Regions from separate parts of the Streptomyces sp. NPDC007189 genome, predicted to be linked through region 1. Evidence: riboswitches for the same ligand, from Rfam matches in the RefSeq annotation. Region 1 holds a riboswitch; the other holds the start of a gene.
The links. A riboswitch is a leader RNA that binds a small molecule or an ion and turns the genes downstream of it on or off. The one in region 1 is predicted to bind cyclic di-AMP.
Positions count from the first base shown of each region.

Region 2: another riboswitch for cyclic di-AMP. It lies ahead of AB0950_RS34000 (transglycosylase SLT domain-containing protein); the one in region 1 lies ahead of AB0950_RS30600 (transglycosylase family protein).

Region 1 covers NZ_JBEYEY010000017.1:101,253-108,258, reverse strand. The annotation lists gene AB0950_RS30615 (nucleoside triphosphate pyrophosphohydrolase) at 1-266, shown strand, start outside; gene AB0950_RS30610 (cytochrome P450) at 263-1,555, shown strand; gene AB0950_RS30605 (transglycosylase family protein) at 1,723-2,775, shown strand; cyclic di-AMP (ydaO/yuaA leader) riboswitch at 2,974-3,146, shown strand; gene AB0950_RS30600 (transglycosylase family protein) at 3,151-3,837, shown strand; gene eno (phosphopyruvate hydratase) at 4,193-5,473, shown strand; gene AB0950_RS30590 (septum formation initiator family protein) at 5,592-6,068, shown strand; partial or broken gene AB0950_RS30585 (DUF501 domain-containing protein) at 6,098-6,550, shown strand; gene AB0950_RS30580 (Ppx/GppA phosphatase family protein) at 6,758-7,006, shown strand, end outside.
Region 2 covers NZ_JBEYEY010000021.1:143,440-150,445, reverse strand. The annotation lists gene AB0950_RS34010 (sigma-E factor regulatory protein RseB domain-containing protein) at 1-866, opposite strand, end outside; gene AB0950_RS34005 (polyprenyl synthetase family protein) at 1,225-2,235, opposite strand; cyclic di-AMP (ydaO/yuaA leader) riboswitch at 2,816-3,027, shown strand; gene AB0950_RS34000 (transglycosylase SLT domain-containing protein) at 3,031-3,519, shown strand; gene AB0950_RS33995 (HAD family hydrolase) at 3,947-4,759, opposite strand; gene AB0950_RS33990 (FAD-dependent oxidoreductase) at 4,928-6,130, opposite strand; gene AB0950_RS33985 (ATP-grasp domain-containing protein) at 6,176-7,006, opposite strand, start outside.

The DNA of each region.
Region 1 (7,006 bases):
CCGCCAAGCTCGTCTCCCGCGCGCGGACGGCGGGCCTGGACGTGCCGCTGCCGCAGGGCGAGGGCATCGGCTACCAGTTGCTGGCCCTGGCGGCCCGCGCCGAGGCGGAGGGTGTGGACCCGGAGGCGGCCCTGCGCGCGGCGGCACGCGCGTACCGGGACGCGATCCGGGAGGCGGAGGGAGTCGCCCCCGAGGCGATACGCCCGGCCACCGCCGGCCACCATGACGCGGAGACCCATGAAGCCCCGGATACGGTCGACCCGTGACCGACCAGCCCCACCCGACCCCCGCCCCCGGCGAGAGCTCAGGCCCCGTGCCCGCGCTTTTCAGCTGGGAGTTCGCCACCGACCCCTATCCCGCCTACGCCTGGCTGCGCGAGCACGCGCCGGTGCGGCGGACGCGGTTGCCCAGCGGGGTGGAGGCCTGGCTGGTCACGCGGTACGGCGATGCCAAGCAGGCCCTCGCCGACCAGCGGCTGAGCAAGAACCCGGCGCATCACGACGAGCCCGCGCACGCCAAGGGCAAGACCGGTATTCCGGGCGAGCGCAAGGCGGAGTTGATGACGCATCTGCTGAACATCGACCCGCCGGACCACACCCGGCTGCGCCGGCTGGTCAGCAAGGCGTTCACCCCGCGCCGGGTCGCCGAGTTCGCGCCGCGGGTGCAGGAGCTGACCGACCGTCTCATCGACCGGTTCGCCGGGAAGGGCTCCGCCGACCTCATCCACGAGTTCGCCTTCCCGCTGCCCATCTACGCCATCTGCGACCTGCTCGGCGTCCCGCGCGAGGACCAGGACGACTTCCGCGACTGGGCGGGCATGATGATCCGGCACGGCGGCGGGCCCCGGGGCGGGGTCGCGCGGTCCGTGAAGAAGATGCGCGGCTACCTCGCCGAGCTGATCCACAAGAAGCGCGAGGCGCTGCCCGCCGAGCCCGCGCCCGGCGAGGACCTCATCTCCGGCCTGATCCGCGCCTCCGACCACGGCGAGCACCTCACCGAGAACGAGGCCGCGGCGATGGCCTTCATCCTGCTGTTCGCCGGTTTCGAGACCACCGTGAACCTGATCGGCAACGGCACCTACGCCCTGCTCACCCACCCCGGGCAGCGCGAGCGGCTCCAGGCGTCCCTGGCCCGGGGGGAGAGGGACCTGCTGGAGACCGGCGTGGAGGAACTGCTGCGCTACGACGGGCCGGTGGAGCTGGCCACCTGGCGGTTCGCCACCGAGCCGCTCACCATCGGCGGACAGGACATCGCGCCGGGCGACCCGGTGCTCGTGGTGCTCGCGGCGGCGGACCGGGACCCCGAGCGGTTCGCCGATCCGGACGTGCTGGACCTCGCCCGCCGCGACAACCAGCACCTCGGCTACGGCCACGGCATCCACTACTGCCTCGGCGCGCCGCTCGCCCGGCTGGAGGGCCAGACCGCGCTCGCCACCCTGCTCACCCGGCTGCCCGACCTGCGGCTCGCCGCCGATCCCGCCGACCTGCGCTGGCGCGGCGGGCTCATCATGCGGGGCCTGCGCACGCTGCCCGTGGAGTTCACGCCCACCGCCTGACCGCACGCCGTACAGAGAAAAGTGACGCACGTTCAACTATGTGATCTTCACGTGATCTGCGCGGCATGAACTTGTGACAAGTGATCGTCGGACGATACGTTCACCCATCAGCGTGGCGAGGGCACCGTTCGCCGCGCCGGTTCCGCAGTCGCTCGAAAGGCTTCCGCATGCTCTCCGGGAACGGTCGTCACCGTCGCCCCCGTCAGGCTCCGGCCCTCCTCGTCGCGGCCGGAGTGACCGGCTCGGCCATCGCCATCCCGCTGCTCGGCGCCGCGAGCGCCAACGCCGCCGACGGCACCACCTGGGACAGGGTCGCCGAGTGCGAGAGCGGCGGATCCTGGAGCGCGGACACCGGGAACGGCTACTACGGCGGTCTGCAGATCTCGCAGGAGGACTGGGACGAGTACGGCGGCACGCAGTTCGCGGAGAGCGCCGACCAGGCCAGCCGCAACCAGCAGATCGCCGTCGCCGAGAAGATCCTCGCCGACCAGGGCACCACGCCGTGGGCCATGTGCGCGCTGACCGCCGGGCTGACCTCCCACTCCGGTTCGCTCGACGTCGACACCGGCGTCGGCGGCTCTGGTGACAGCAGCGGTTCGGGCAGTGCCTCCGGCTCGGCGGACGGCTCCGGATCGTCCGGTCTGCCGGATTCGTCCTCCAACGGCTCCGGTTCGGGCCAGGCGTCCGGCTCGGACTCCTCCGGCTCCGACACCTCCAGCCCCTCCTCGGACGCGAGCGGCACGCCCGCCCCGAGCGCCGGCGGCGACGCCACCGGAACGCCGGACACGTCCGGTTCCACCGGAACCAGCACCCCCAAGTCGGACAAATCTCATGAGTCCGGCGCGCAGGGCACCGGAAGTTCGCAGGGGAGCGCCGGTTCCTCGACGGAGGCGCCCGGTGCCGACAAGTCGGACAATTACCAGCAGAGTGCCGGTTCTTGGAGCCTGGTCGACACCGGAGCGCTCACCAGTGGCGGACGTCACCGTGGCGCAAGCGCGGACGAAACCGTGACAAACGGTCAGAACTCCACGTCGTCCGGCCGTCACGCCGACCGCGGACCGGACACCTACACCGTCCGCGAGGGCGACTCCCTCGCCTCCATCGCCGACTCGCTCGGCGTCGACGGCGGCTGGCGCGCGCTCTACGAGGGCAACAAGAAGGTCATCGGCGCCGACCCGGACCACATCGCCGCCGGTCAGACCCTGAAAATCGACGGCTAAAACAGCACGGGCCAGGGCCAGTTGACGCCCCACTTGATCACGCAATGTCCGGTTTGGCGAAAGTGTGGGATGAGTCTCAGAAGCCCTGATCGTCTTTGAAATTCGGCCGATGCCGTGTCTACGGTCGGGACCGCTCGTCACCACGAGCCCCGGCAGTCGCAACGCCGAATCCTGCCAGCGGTTGCCCGGGAACAGTCGTCGCGTCAAGCGCCGTAGGCAGGAGCGGGGGACCCAAGGTAGGTGCCGGACCCAGCAGTTGCTGCTGGACCGGCTAGGGGTGAAGCCGCACCTCGCGCAAGCGGGAGTGCGGCCGGGCAACTCAACCGGCCCGAACCCGACAGCTCACCTCGCAGGCGTCGGTGAGGGGATCGATCCATGCTGTTTTCCGCCAAGGGCAAGCACCGCCGCCCGTCCAAGGCCGTCCGTGCCGTCGCGCTCGCCGGTGTCACCGGCGCCGCCGTCGCCGCCCCGCTGATGGCCGCGGGCAACGCCTCCGCCGCCACCGCCTCCCAGTGGGACGCCGTCGCCCGCTGCGAGTCCGGCGGCAACTGGTCCATCAACACGGGCAACGGCTTCTACGGCGGCCTGCAGTTCACCAACTCCACCTGGGCCGCGTACGGCGGCACCGCCTACGCCTCGCGCGCCGACCTCGCCACCAAGGCGCAGCAGATAGCCGTCGCCGAGAAGGTCCTCGCGGGCCAGGGCAAGGGCGCCTGGCCGGTCTGCGGCACCGGCCTGACGAGCACGCCGTACAACGGCTCCGCTCCCGCCGCCTCCACGAAGTCGTCGGCGGCCAGCACCGCCGGCCGCTCCACCGGCCAGGCCGCGACCCGCTCCACCACGCGCACGGCCCCGTCGGCGAGCAAGACCGTCACCACCCCGACCGGCACGAAGGTCAAGAAGGGCGACGGCGAGTACAAGGTGGTCAAGGGCGACACCCTCAGCTCCATCGCCGAGAAGCACGGCGTGCAGGGCGGCTGGCACAAGCTGTTCCAGCTGAACAAGGACATCGTCAAGAACGCCGACCTCATCTACCCGGGCCAGCAGCTGCACCTGAAGTGACAGCCGGCGGGTGACACCCGGCTCCGAGCCGGCCCACAGCGCCCTCACAGCCGCCGCCCTGACACTGGAGGCCTCGTGAGGGCCACCCCCCGTCCCCACGGGCTCCCCGCCCCGGCGCGTGTTCCCCCGTACGCGCCGGGGCGGGGCTTTTCTTTGCCCGGCCGTCTCCTGCTGTTTTCCCGCACCCCCCTTTGTTCCGGCGGTGAACAATAGGTACCGTCTGCGTGTCCCTCCCGTCCACGGGACGGTCGGTCGGTGGCCGGCGCCCCGGGGACGGTTAGGCTCTAGTCGCACGGCGCGGCCGCAAGGCACACGCCCCGCACTTCCAGCGTCACATCCCAAGAAGGAGATGCTCGTGCCGTCCATCGACGTCGTCGTAGCCCGGGAAATCCTGGACTCCCGAGGCAACCCCACGGTCGAGGTCGAGGTCGGCCTCGACGACGGCAGCACGGGTCGTGCCGCCGTCCCGTCCGGCGCCTCGACGGGCGCCTTCGAGGCCATCGAGCTGCGCGACGGTGACCCCAACCGCTACCAGGGCAAGGGCGTCGAGAAGGCCGTCCTCGCCGTCATCGAGCAGATCGGCCCGGAGCTGGTCGGCTACGACGCCACCGAGCAGCGCCTGATCGACCAGGCCATGTTCGACCTGGACGCCACCGACAACAAGGGCTCCCTCGGCGCCAACGCCATCCTCGGCGTCTCCCTCGCCGTCGCCCACGCCGCCTCCGAGGCGTCCGACCTCCCCCTCTTCCGCTACCTGGGCGGCCCCAACGCGCACCTGCTGCCGGTGCCGATGATGAACATCCTCAACGGCGGCTCGCACGCGGACTCCAACGTGGACATCCAGGAGTTCATGATCGCCCCCATCGGCGCGGAGTCCTTCTCCGAGGCCCTGCGCTGGGGCGCCGAGGTCTACCACACGCTGAAGAAGGTCCTGAAGAACAAGGGCCTGGCCACCGGCCTCGGCGACGAGGGCGGCTTCGCCCCGAACCTCGGCTCCAACCGCGAGGCCCTCGACCTCATCCTCGAGGCGATCAAGGAGGCCGGCTACACCCCCGGCGAGCAGATCGCGCTCGCCCTGGACGTGGCCGCGTCCGAGTTCTACAAGGACGGCACCTACGTCTTCGAGGGCAAGAACCGCTCGGCCGCCGAGATGACCGAGTACTACGCCGAGCTGGTCGAGGCCTACCCGCTGGTCTCCATCGAGGACCCGCTGTTCGAGGACGACTGGGAGGGCTGGAAGACCATCACCGACAAGCTCGGCGACAAGGTCCAGCTCGTCGGCGACGACCTGTTCGTCACCAACCCCGAGCGCCTCGCCCGCGGCATCGAGGACGGCGCCGCCAACGCCCTGCTGGTCAAGGTGAACCAGATCGGCTCGCTGACCGAGACCCTGGACGCCGTCGAGCTGGCCCAGCGCAACGGCTACAAGTGCATGATGTCCCACCGCTCCGGCGAGACCGAGGACGTCACCATCGCCGACCTCGCCGTCGCCACCAACTGCGGCCAGATCAAGACCGGCGCCCCGGCCCGCTCCGAGCGCGTCGCCAAGTACAACCAGCTGCTGCGCATCGAGGAGATCCTCGACGACGCCGCGGTGTACGCCGGCCGCAGCGCCTTCCCGCGGTTCAAGGGCTGAGCCAACGCGGAGTAAGGCTTAGCCAGTCGTACGTACGTCCCCGCACTCGGTCCCGTACCGTGTCCGGGGACGTACGCACGTGTGCAGCCACACCGGCGAAGGGGAGCGGAGGAGCCAGATGGCCGTCAAGGACCGGGACCGTTTCTCCACCGCGACCAGGCTGCGGCTGCTCGGCGAGCAGACGGCGGCCCGGGTCTACCGCTCGCAGAGCAGACGGCAGGCCCGCCGCTCCCGGCTCACCGGCCGCGCGGCGCTGCTCGCGCTGGTGCTGTGCTCGCTGGTCGTCGCGCTCGCCTACCCGATGCGGCAGTACGTCTCCCAGCGCGCGCAGATCACCGACCTGCAGCGCCAGCAGCAGCAGGCCCGCAAGCGGGTGGAGCAGCTGCGCGACCTCAAGGCGCGCTGGCAGGACGACGCCTACGCCGAGCAGCAGATCCGGCTCCGGCTGCACTATGTGATGCCCGGCGAGACCGGGTACACCGTGGTCGACCCGGGTCTGGCCAAGCAGTCCCGCGCCGACCTCAGGGGAGCCCGGCGCCCCTGGTACGCGAACGTCTGGGACGGAGTCGACAAGTCCGACGCCTCCGACCAGTGAACCCACAGAAAGCCTTTCAAACAGCAGTCATGGAAACGCCCCCGCCGCCCACCCCGCGCACCGAACCCACCGACGCGGACGTCGAGGCCTTCAAGCAGCAGCTCGGCCGCCCGCCGCGGGGCCTGCGGGCCATCGCGCACCGCTGTCCGTGCGGCCGGCCGGACGTCGTGGAGACCGCGCCGCGGCTGCCCGACGGCACGCCCTTCCCGACGACGTACTACCTGACGTGCCCGCGCGCCGCCTCGGCGATCGGGACGCTGGAGGCGAACGGCGTCATGAAGGAGATGACGGAACGCCTCCAGAGCGACACCGAGCTGGCCGCGGCCTACCGGGCCGCGCACGAGGACTACATCGCGCGCCGGGACGCCATCGAGGTCCTGGAGGGCTTCCCCAGCGCCGGCGGCATGCCCGACCGCGTGAAGTGCCTGCACGTCCTGGTCGCCCACTCGCTGGCCGCGGGACCGGGGGTGAACCCGCTCGGCGACGAGGCGCTCGCGATGCTGCCGGAGTGGTGGCGCAAGGGGCCGTGCGTGCAGCCGCTGGCCGCGCCGGACCCCGCGGACGAGCACCCCGGCGAGGAGGGCGCCGTCCGCGACCCGGCCGAGGCGCGCGGCGGTTCCTTCGCGGTCCGGCCGCCGGTCCCGGAGGGCTTCTCCCGGGTCGCCGCCGTCGACTGCGGCACGAACTCCATCCGGCTGCTGGTCGCCGACGTCAACCCGGCCACCGGCGAACTGCTGGAGCTGGACCGGCGCATGACCATCGTGCGGCTCGGCCAGGACGTGGACCGCACCGGCCGGCTGGCGCCCGAGGCGCTGGAGCGGACCTTCGCCGCGTGCCGGGAGTACGCCGGGGTGATCCGTGAACTCGGCGCCGCCCAGGTGCGGTTCGTCGCCACCTCCGCCTCCCGCGACGCCGAGAACCGGGACGAGTTCGTGCGC
Region 2 (7,006 bases), on a different contig from region 1:
TTGGGCGGGGTGAAGGCGAAGGTGGAGGCGGCCGGCTTGGCGAAGGAGACCTGGGCGAAGCCCACGTCGAGGACGGCGGCGCCGCCGCTCTTCGGGGTCAGCGTGAACTTCAGCGGCATGCCCGTCTTCGCGTCGACGGCGATGCTGATCGCGCCGACCGTGGTGCCGGACTGGCGGGGCTTGACCAGCAGCTTGTAGGCGTCACGGCCGGCGACCCGCTCGGTGCCGTCGACGGTGACGGACGTGGTGTCGTCCACCGACTTCAGCGCCTGGTCGGCGAAGTCCTTAGGCGTGGCCGGGGGCTCGGCCCGGTGCTCCTTGCCGGAGTCGGCCGAGGTGCCGTGATAGACCTCGTTGCTCTTGCTGTCGTAGCCCCACACGTTCCTGCCGTTGTGGATGAGGCTGTACTCCGAGCCGCTCTCCAGCAGCGACAGCTTCTGCTTCTCCGGGCCGTCGGCGGCGACGCGCAGGGTGTGCGTGCCGGAGACCAGCTCGGTGAGCTTGGACTGCGGGTCGGCGGAGGAGCCGTCCCCGGAGCCCTTTGCGGCGCCGGAGGCCAGGCTGTTCTCCAGGCCACCGAGGTCGGGCAGGCCGAGGTCGGTGTCGATCCGCACGGTCCCGGACATCTGCTGCACGTCCGATTTGGCGATCTTCTCGATGAGCTGCTGTGCGGTGATCTTGGGCAGGTCGGGGTCACCGGAGGCGGCGAGCGCCGGGACCAGACCGATCGTGGCCGCAGCCACGCCCACCACCGCGACCGGGACCGCGTAGCGGGCGGCCTTGCGGCGGCCGGCGTGCGCTTCCTCGTCCCGCGTGGCGTCCACTCGTGCGGCGTCCACTGCGTCGTCGGATTCGTACGGTGCCATGTCTGCCTTACCTCCGTCGTCGGCGGCGGCTGTTCTCACGCTGGTCCACCCGAGCCGCCATTCTCACCCGAATCGGTGAGGAGTGGTGATTTCCGTGGTTTCCATCTCACCAAATCGGCCTTGAGGAAGCGTCAGACCTCGGAGCCAACTCCGCGTACTCCTGCGGTATGACGCGCAGGGCACCCGGCTCCGCCGACCCGTAGGGGTCTCATCAGAACGGAGGGGGCCGTACGGGGCGGGGAGGGTCGCGCGGGCACGAGCGCGATGGCGTACGGGCACGCGCGCGTGGCCGTACGAGTGGTGGGCCGTCGGAGGCCGCCGTGGCGCGGCCGCCGGAGACGTGTGGGGCAGGGCCGGGTCAGCCGGCGCGGTGGACGACCGCGTCGCACAGCTCCAGCAGCGCCGCCTTGGCGTCGCACTCCCGCAGCGGGGCGAGCGCGGCGCGGGCCTCCTCCGCGTACCGGACGGTGTCCCGGCGGGCCTGCTCCAGCGCGGGGTGGGCGCGCAGCGCGGCCAGCGCCTCGGCGTGCCGGGCGTCGTCGCTGAGGTCGGAGTCCAGCAGCTCGCACAGGGCGACGTCTTCGGGCAGCCGCAGGCGGGCGGTGCGCTCGCGCAGCCGGAGCACGGGCAGCGTGGGGATGCCCTCGCGCAGGTCGGTGCCCGGGGTCTTGCCGGACTCGTGGGAGTCGGAGGCGATGTCCAGGACGTCGTCGGCGAGCTGGAAGGCGACCCCGAGCCGCTCGCCGTACTGGGTGAGCACGTCGACGACCGTCTCGTCGGCACCCGACATCATCGCCCCGAACCGGCAGGACACGGCCACCAGCGAGCCCGTCTTGCCGGCGAGCACGTCCAGGTAGTGCTCGACCGGGTCGCGGCCGTCCGAGGGGCCGGCGGTCTCCAGGATCTGGCCGGTGACCAGCCGTTCGAACGCGAGGGCCTGCACCCGGACCGCCTCGGGGCCGAGGTCGGCGAGGATCTGGGAGGCGCGGGCGAAGAGGAAGTCACCGGTGAGGACCGCGACGGAGTTGCCCCAGCGGGTGTTGGCGCTGTCCACACCGCGCCGCACGGCCGCCTCGTCCATGACGTCGTCGTGGTACAGCGTGGCCAGGTGGGTCAGCTCCACGACCACGGCCGACGGCACGACGCCCGGCGCGTAGGGGTCGCCGAACTGGGCCGCGAGCATCACGAGCAGCGGCCGGAACCGCTTCCCGCCGGCCCGTACGAGATGCTGCGCTGCCTCCGTGATGAACGGGACCTCGCTCTTGGTGGCCTCGAGCAAGCCTTCCTCGACAGCCGTCAATCCGGCCTGGACATCGGCTTCCAGAGCCTGGTCCCGCACGCTCAGCCCGAACGGCCCGACGACGGTCACGAGGGGTCTCCTGTCTGCTGGTGTCTGCTGGCGATTACACGGTTTGTCGATAGGTCGCTGCCATCACTCAAGTCAGCGTATCCGGTCCCTGTTCGATCACCGATAGCGCCCACCGGTCCAGCCCGGGTGCTATCAGATCATGACCGGTATGTTTTCGATCAAGTGGTAAAAACGGACATTCATCGACTTAACAGGAACCCACCCGCTTTGTCGCGAACGACAGGCGGGCGGAGTAACCCCGCACACCCTCCCCGCGCCACCGCGATCACCTACGACACCGACAGACACCGCGATCAGCACGACAACGACGGGCACCATGCCACGGGTTCCACCACTCAGCCGATCCGCGCAAATACCCCATATCGGATTTGGCATACTTTGTTATTTCGTGAGTTGGGTCACGCGCGGTCTCGCACGCGGGAACCCGCCACGCCTCTCTCCCTCCTTGCCCGACCGGCGAGTTGAGGCTTGGCAACCGCAAAGGATCAAGTACCACATATGGCATCGGCCAAGGTCAAATGGGGCGTTGTGTGACGCAGACACTTGTTCCCGGCGTGTGCTCTCGCATACCTTCCCGGCCGTCGGGCGGACGCCGAATCCTGCCGCCGCCCGCTCACCCATCCACGGACCATTCGTACGGCAGGAGCGGGGGACCCAGGTAAGTCGCCGGACCGGTCGGCACCGCACCGCACCGGTACGGCTAGGGGTGAAGCCGTGTCTCTTCCGGGCACGGCCGGGCACCTCCCCGCCCGAACCCGACAGCTCACCTCGCAGGCGTAGGAGAGGAACGTCCCCATGCCTGCAGCCGCTCGGCACCGCCGACCCCGCAACAGCCGCCTCGCCCGCGTCCTCGCCGCCACCTGCGCCGGCGCCGCCGTACTCGCCCTGCCGCTCATCGGCGCCACCAGCGCCTCCGCGGCCACCACGAGCAGCACCACGACCCCCACCACCCCCGCGGGGCACCCGGGCAACGTGGACGGCTGGATCCGCCAGTCGCTCGCGATCATGTCCCAGAAGGGCATCCCCGGCACCTACAACGGCATTTACCGCAACATCATGCGGGAGTCCTCCGGCAACCCGAACGCCGTCAACCTGTGGGACTCCAACGCCGCCGCCGGCATCCCGTCCAAGGGACTGCTCCAGGTGATCGACCCCACGTTCAACGCGTACCACGTGGCCGGCACCTCCTTCAGCCCGTACGACCCGGTCGCCAACATCACCGCGGCCTGCAACTACGCCGCCGCGCGCTACGGGTCGATCGACAACGTCCACAGCGCCTACTGACGCCCCCCAGACAGTCCACAGCCCACTCCCTGAGGCTCCCTGTGGCCACAGACCGCTCCCTGAGGGCCCCCTGTGGCCACAGCCCACTCCGTGAGAGCCCCCTGCGGCCACGGACCACTCCCTTAGGACCCCCTGCGATCCACGGACCGCTCCTGAAGGACCCCTGCGGCGCATAAAACCGCTCCCTGAGGGCCGCCGCGCCCCCACGGGACGCCCCCTGAACGGTCCCGCGACCCGGCCGCTGCCGACGCCGCGGGCCGCCCCGACCCCGGCCGCCCGGCACGTTCCCCGCACCTGACGAGCGGGGGCGTACCGGGCGGCCGGTCGGCATCCGGCGCACACGCGCGCGTGCCGCACCCGGCCGGTGCCGGCCTCCTCCAGGCGGCCGCGCACCGATGTGCCGGTCAGTCGGTCCGGTGCGCGAGGGTCAGTGGACCGGAAACAGTCGTTCGAGGGCGACGGCGACGCCGTCGTCCTCGTTCGACAGGGTGATCTCGTCGGCCACCGCCCTGAGTTCGGGATGCGCGTTGGCCATGGCGATCCCGCGCCCCGCCCAGTCGAACATCGGGATGTCGTTGGGCATGTCGCCGAACGCCAGCGCCTCCCGCGCCGCGATCCCGAGCCGCTCGGCGGCCAGCGCGAGACCGGTCGCCTTGGTCACCCCGGACGGCTGCAGTTCCACGGTCCCCGGCCCGGACATGGTGACCGTGGCCAGCGAGCCCACCACCGCGCGCGCCACGGCCGCCAACTCGTCGTCCGACAGGGCGGCGTGGCGCAGCAGTACCTTGCTGATCGGCGCGCACCACAGGTCGTCGCGCCGGCCGACCCGCACCGCCGGCAGGGTCGGGTGCGGCATCCGGTACCCGGGCTCGATGAGCGTGAGACCCTCCACGCCGTCCTGGTCGACGGCGGCGTAGACCTGCCCCACCTCGGCCTCGATCTTGCCGAGCGCCGTCTCGGCCAGCTCCCGGTCCAGCCGGACCGACCACAGCAGCCGGCCGGTCCCGGCGTCGTAGACCTGTGCGCCCTGTCCGCACACCGCGAGCCCCGTGCAGCCGAGGCGCGCGAGCAGGGGCCGTGCCCGCGGGGCCGGGCGGCCCGTCACCACCAGGTGCCGGGCGCCGGCCCGCGCCACCCGCGCGAGCGCGGCGAACGACCGGTCGGAGACGGTGTCGTCGCCGCGCAGCAGCGTTCCGTCCAGGTCGGTGGCGATCAGTGCATATGCGGGGGAGGCTGCCATGATCAGAGAATACGGATACCGCGCCTCCTCGACTCACCGTGCCGTGCTGCGCACTTGCGTGCTGACCGGCCCCAAGTGGCGCCCGCCGGCTCCCTGCTGGCCGACTTGGAGGTGACCGGACGTGGGCCGGTTACGTGACACATCCGGACCGGGTTTTGCGCGCCCAAGTCAGCCGTGGGCCGACGCCAGGTGTTTCGCCAGGCGCGGGGAGGCGAACTCCGTGCCGCAGACGAAACGCATCACCGGGCCGTACGACGACGCCGCAGGCAGGCCGGTGAAGTACAGGCCGGGGACGGACGACACGAAGCCGGCGCCGAGCTTCGGGGCGCCGCGACTCACCGCGAGCCGGGTGCGCAGTCCGTGGCCGAGGAAGTCCATCGCCGCGATGTCGACGCGGTAGCCGGTGGCGGCGATGACGTGGTCGGCGGTGAGCCGCTCGGTGCGCCCGCCGTGGGTGCGGACGGTGAGGTCGGGGCTGCCGTCCGGCGCCTCCGCGGCCACGACCCGCTGCACGTCCTGCACCTGTACGGCGCTCTCGAAGCGCTCGCGCAGCCACCAGGCTCCGAGCGGGCCGAGGACCCGGCGGACCAGGAAGTGCCGGGTGGCCTCGGGCAGATAGCGGTAGGGGTGCGGGTAGTAGCTGAGCGCCCACAGCGACCAGGCGCGGCCGAACGGGGACTCGGGTCGCAGCTTCGGCTGCTCCCAGGGCGGGGCGCCGAAGGCGACCCGGCCACGGCCGCGCGCGACGACACGCACGCGTGCCCCCGCTTCGGCCGCGAGCGCCGCCGTCTCCAGCGCGGACTGGCCGGCGCCGATCACGATCAGTTCCTTGCGGGCGAAACAGCCCAGGTCATGGTGCTGGGAACTGTGCGAGACCGCAGCGGTGGGCGCCGGCCCGTCGGCCGCGGCCCCCGCGAGCTCCGCCGGCAGATGCGCCAGGCCCGACAACCCGGTGGCGACGACGACCGCTCGCGCGGTGAACATCTCGCCCGAGTCCAGTTTCAGTTCGAAGCCGCCGCTGTTGTCGCGGTCCGCGGAGACCACCCGCACCCGCTCCAGGCCGGGCACCAGCTTCTGCTGGAACCACTCGCCGTAGGCGATGAACGTCTCCGCCGGGATGATGTCCTCGTCGGTCACCAGGCGGCGGATCCCAGCCGCGTCGCAGTAGTCGGCGAGGGTGTGTCCGTGCTGCGGGCAGTCGAAGTTCGAGGCGGCGGGTGTGGACTTCAGGAGCATGCCCTCGGGCATGTGGTCGCGCCAGCTGACCATGGGGTCGCCGAAGACGCGGACGGCAATGCCGCGCGCCCGCAGATGGGCGGCGGTGGACAGGCCGAACGGCCCGGCCCCGATCACTGCAACCGGTCGAGTCACGAAGTCCCTCCCCAGGACACGGTGTGCCACGCGCGGTGGCCTTGCCTACTTCGTGGAAGTGCCGCTGCCGCGGCGGTTGGTCCGCCACAGCTGGTACAGGTGCTTCGCGCCCGGGCGCACGAAGCGGGCGAGCATCGTGAGGAACGGCAGCGGGTCGTCACCCGCGAACCAGGCCAGCTCCGTCCCGCTCGCCTTCGCCGGCGCGTGCGGCGTCGTATAGCCGCTGCGGCGGTAGGCGAGGAGGGCGGGCAGGTCGATGTTCTCCACGATGTAGCGGTGGCCGGCCCGCTGTTCCCCCTCCGGAACGGGGCGGCCGGTCAGGTTCAGGTGCATGGCGCGTACGACGTCCACTCCCGACTCGTTCTCGAACAGCCGGAACTGGGCGCCCATGCGCGGGTTGAAGTCGAGAAGCTTGTACTGTCCGTCGCGCCGGTCGAAGCGCAGGTCGAGGTCGATGATGCCGCTGTAGCCGATCTGCTTGATGAAACGCGCGGCGAGGTCGGTGAGTTCCGGGTTGTCGACGACGTACGCGTTGGCCGTCATGCCGGCGTGCGGCGGCCAGGAGCGCACCTTGACGCCGGTGAACAGCGCGAGCGGGCTGGAGTCCTGGTCGAAGCAGGCGTGCACGATCCAGTCCTCGGCCTCCTCGCGCGGCAGGTACTCCTGGAGGATCACGCCGGGGCTCTCGCCCCAGTCACGCGCGAGGGAGAGCAGCCCCGCGCGCGTGGCGATCTTCGTGGTGCCGTTGACGGCAGGCTTGCTGCGCCGGACGAACGCCTCCCGGTTCTTGGCCACCACCGGGAAGCGTGCCGTGTCGGCGAAGGCGACGATGTCCTCGTACGACTCCGGGAACGCCGACGCGGGGCTGGACAGGCC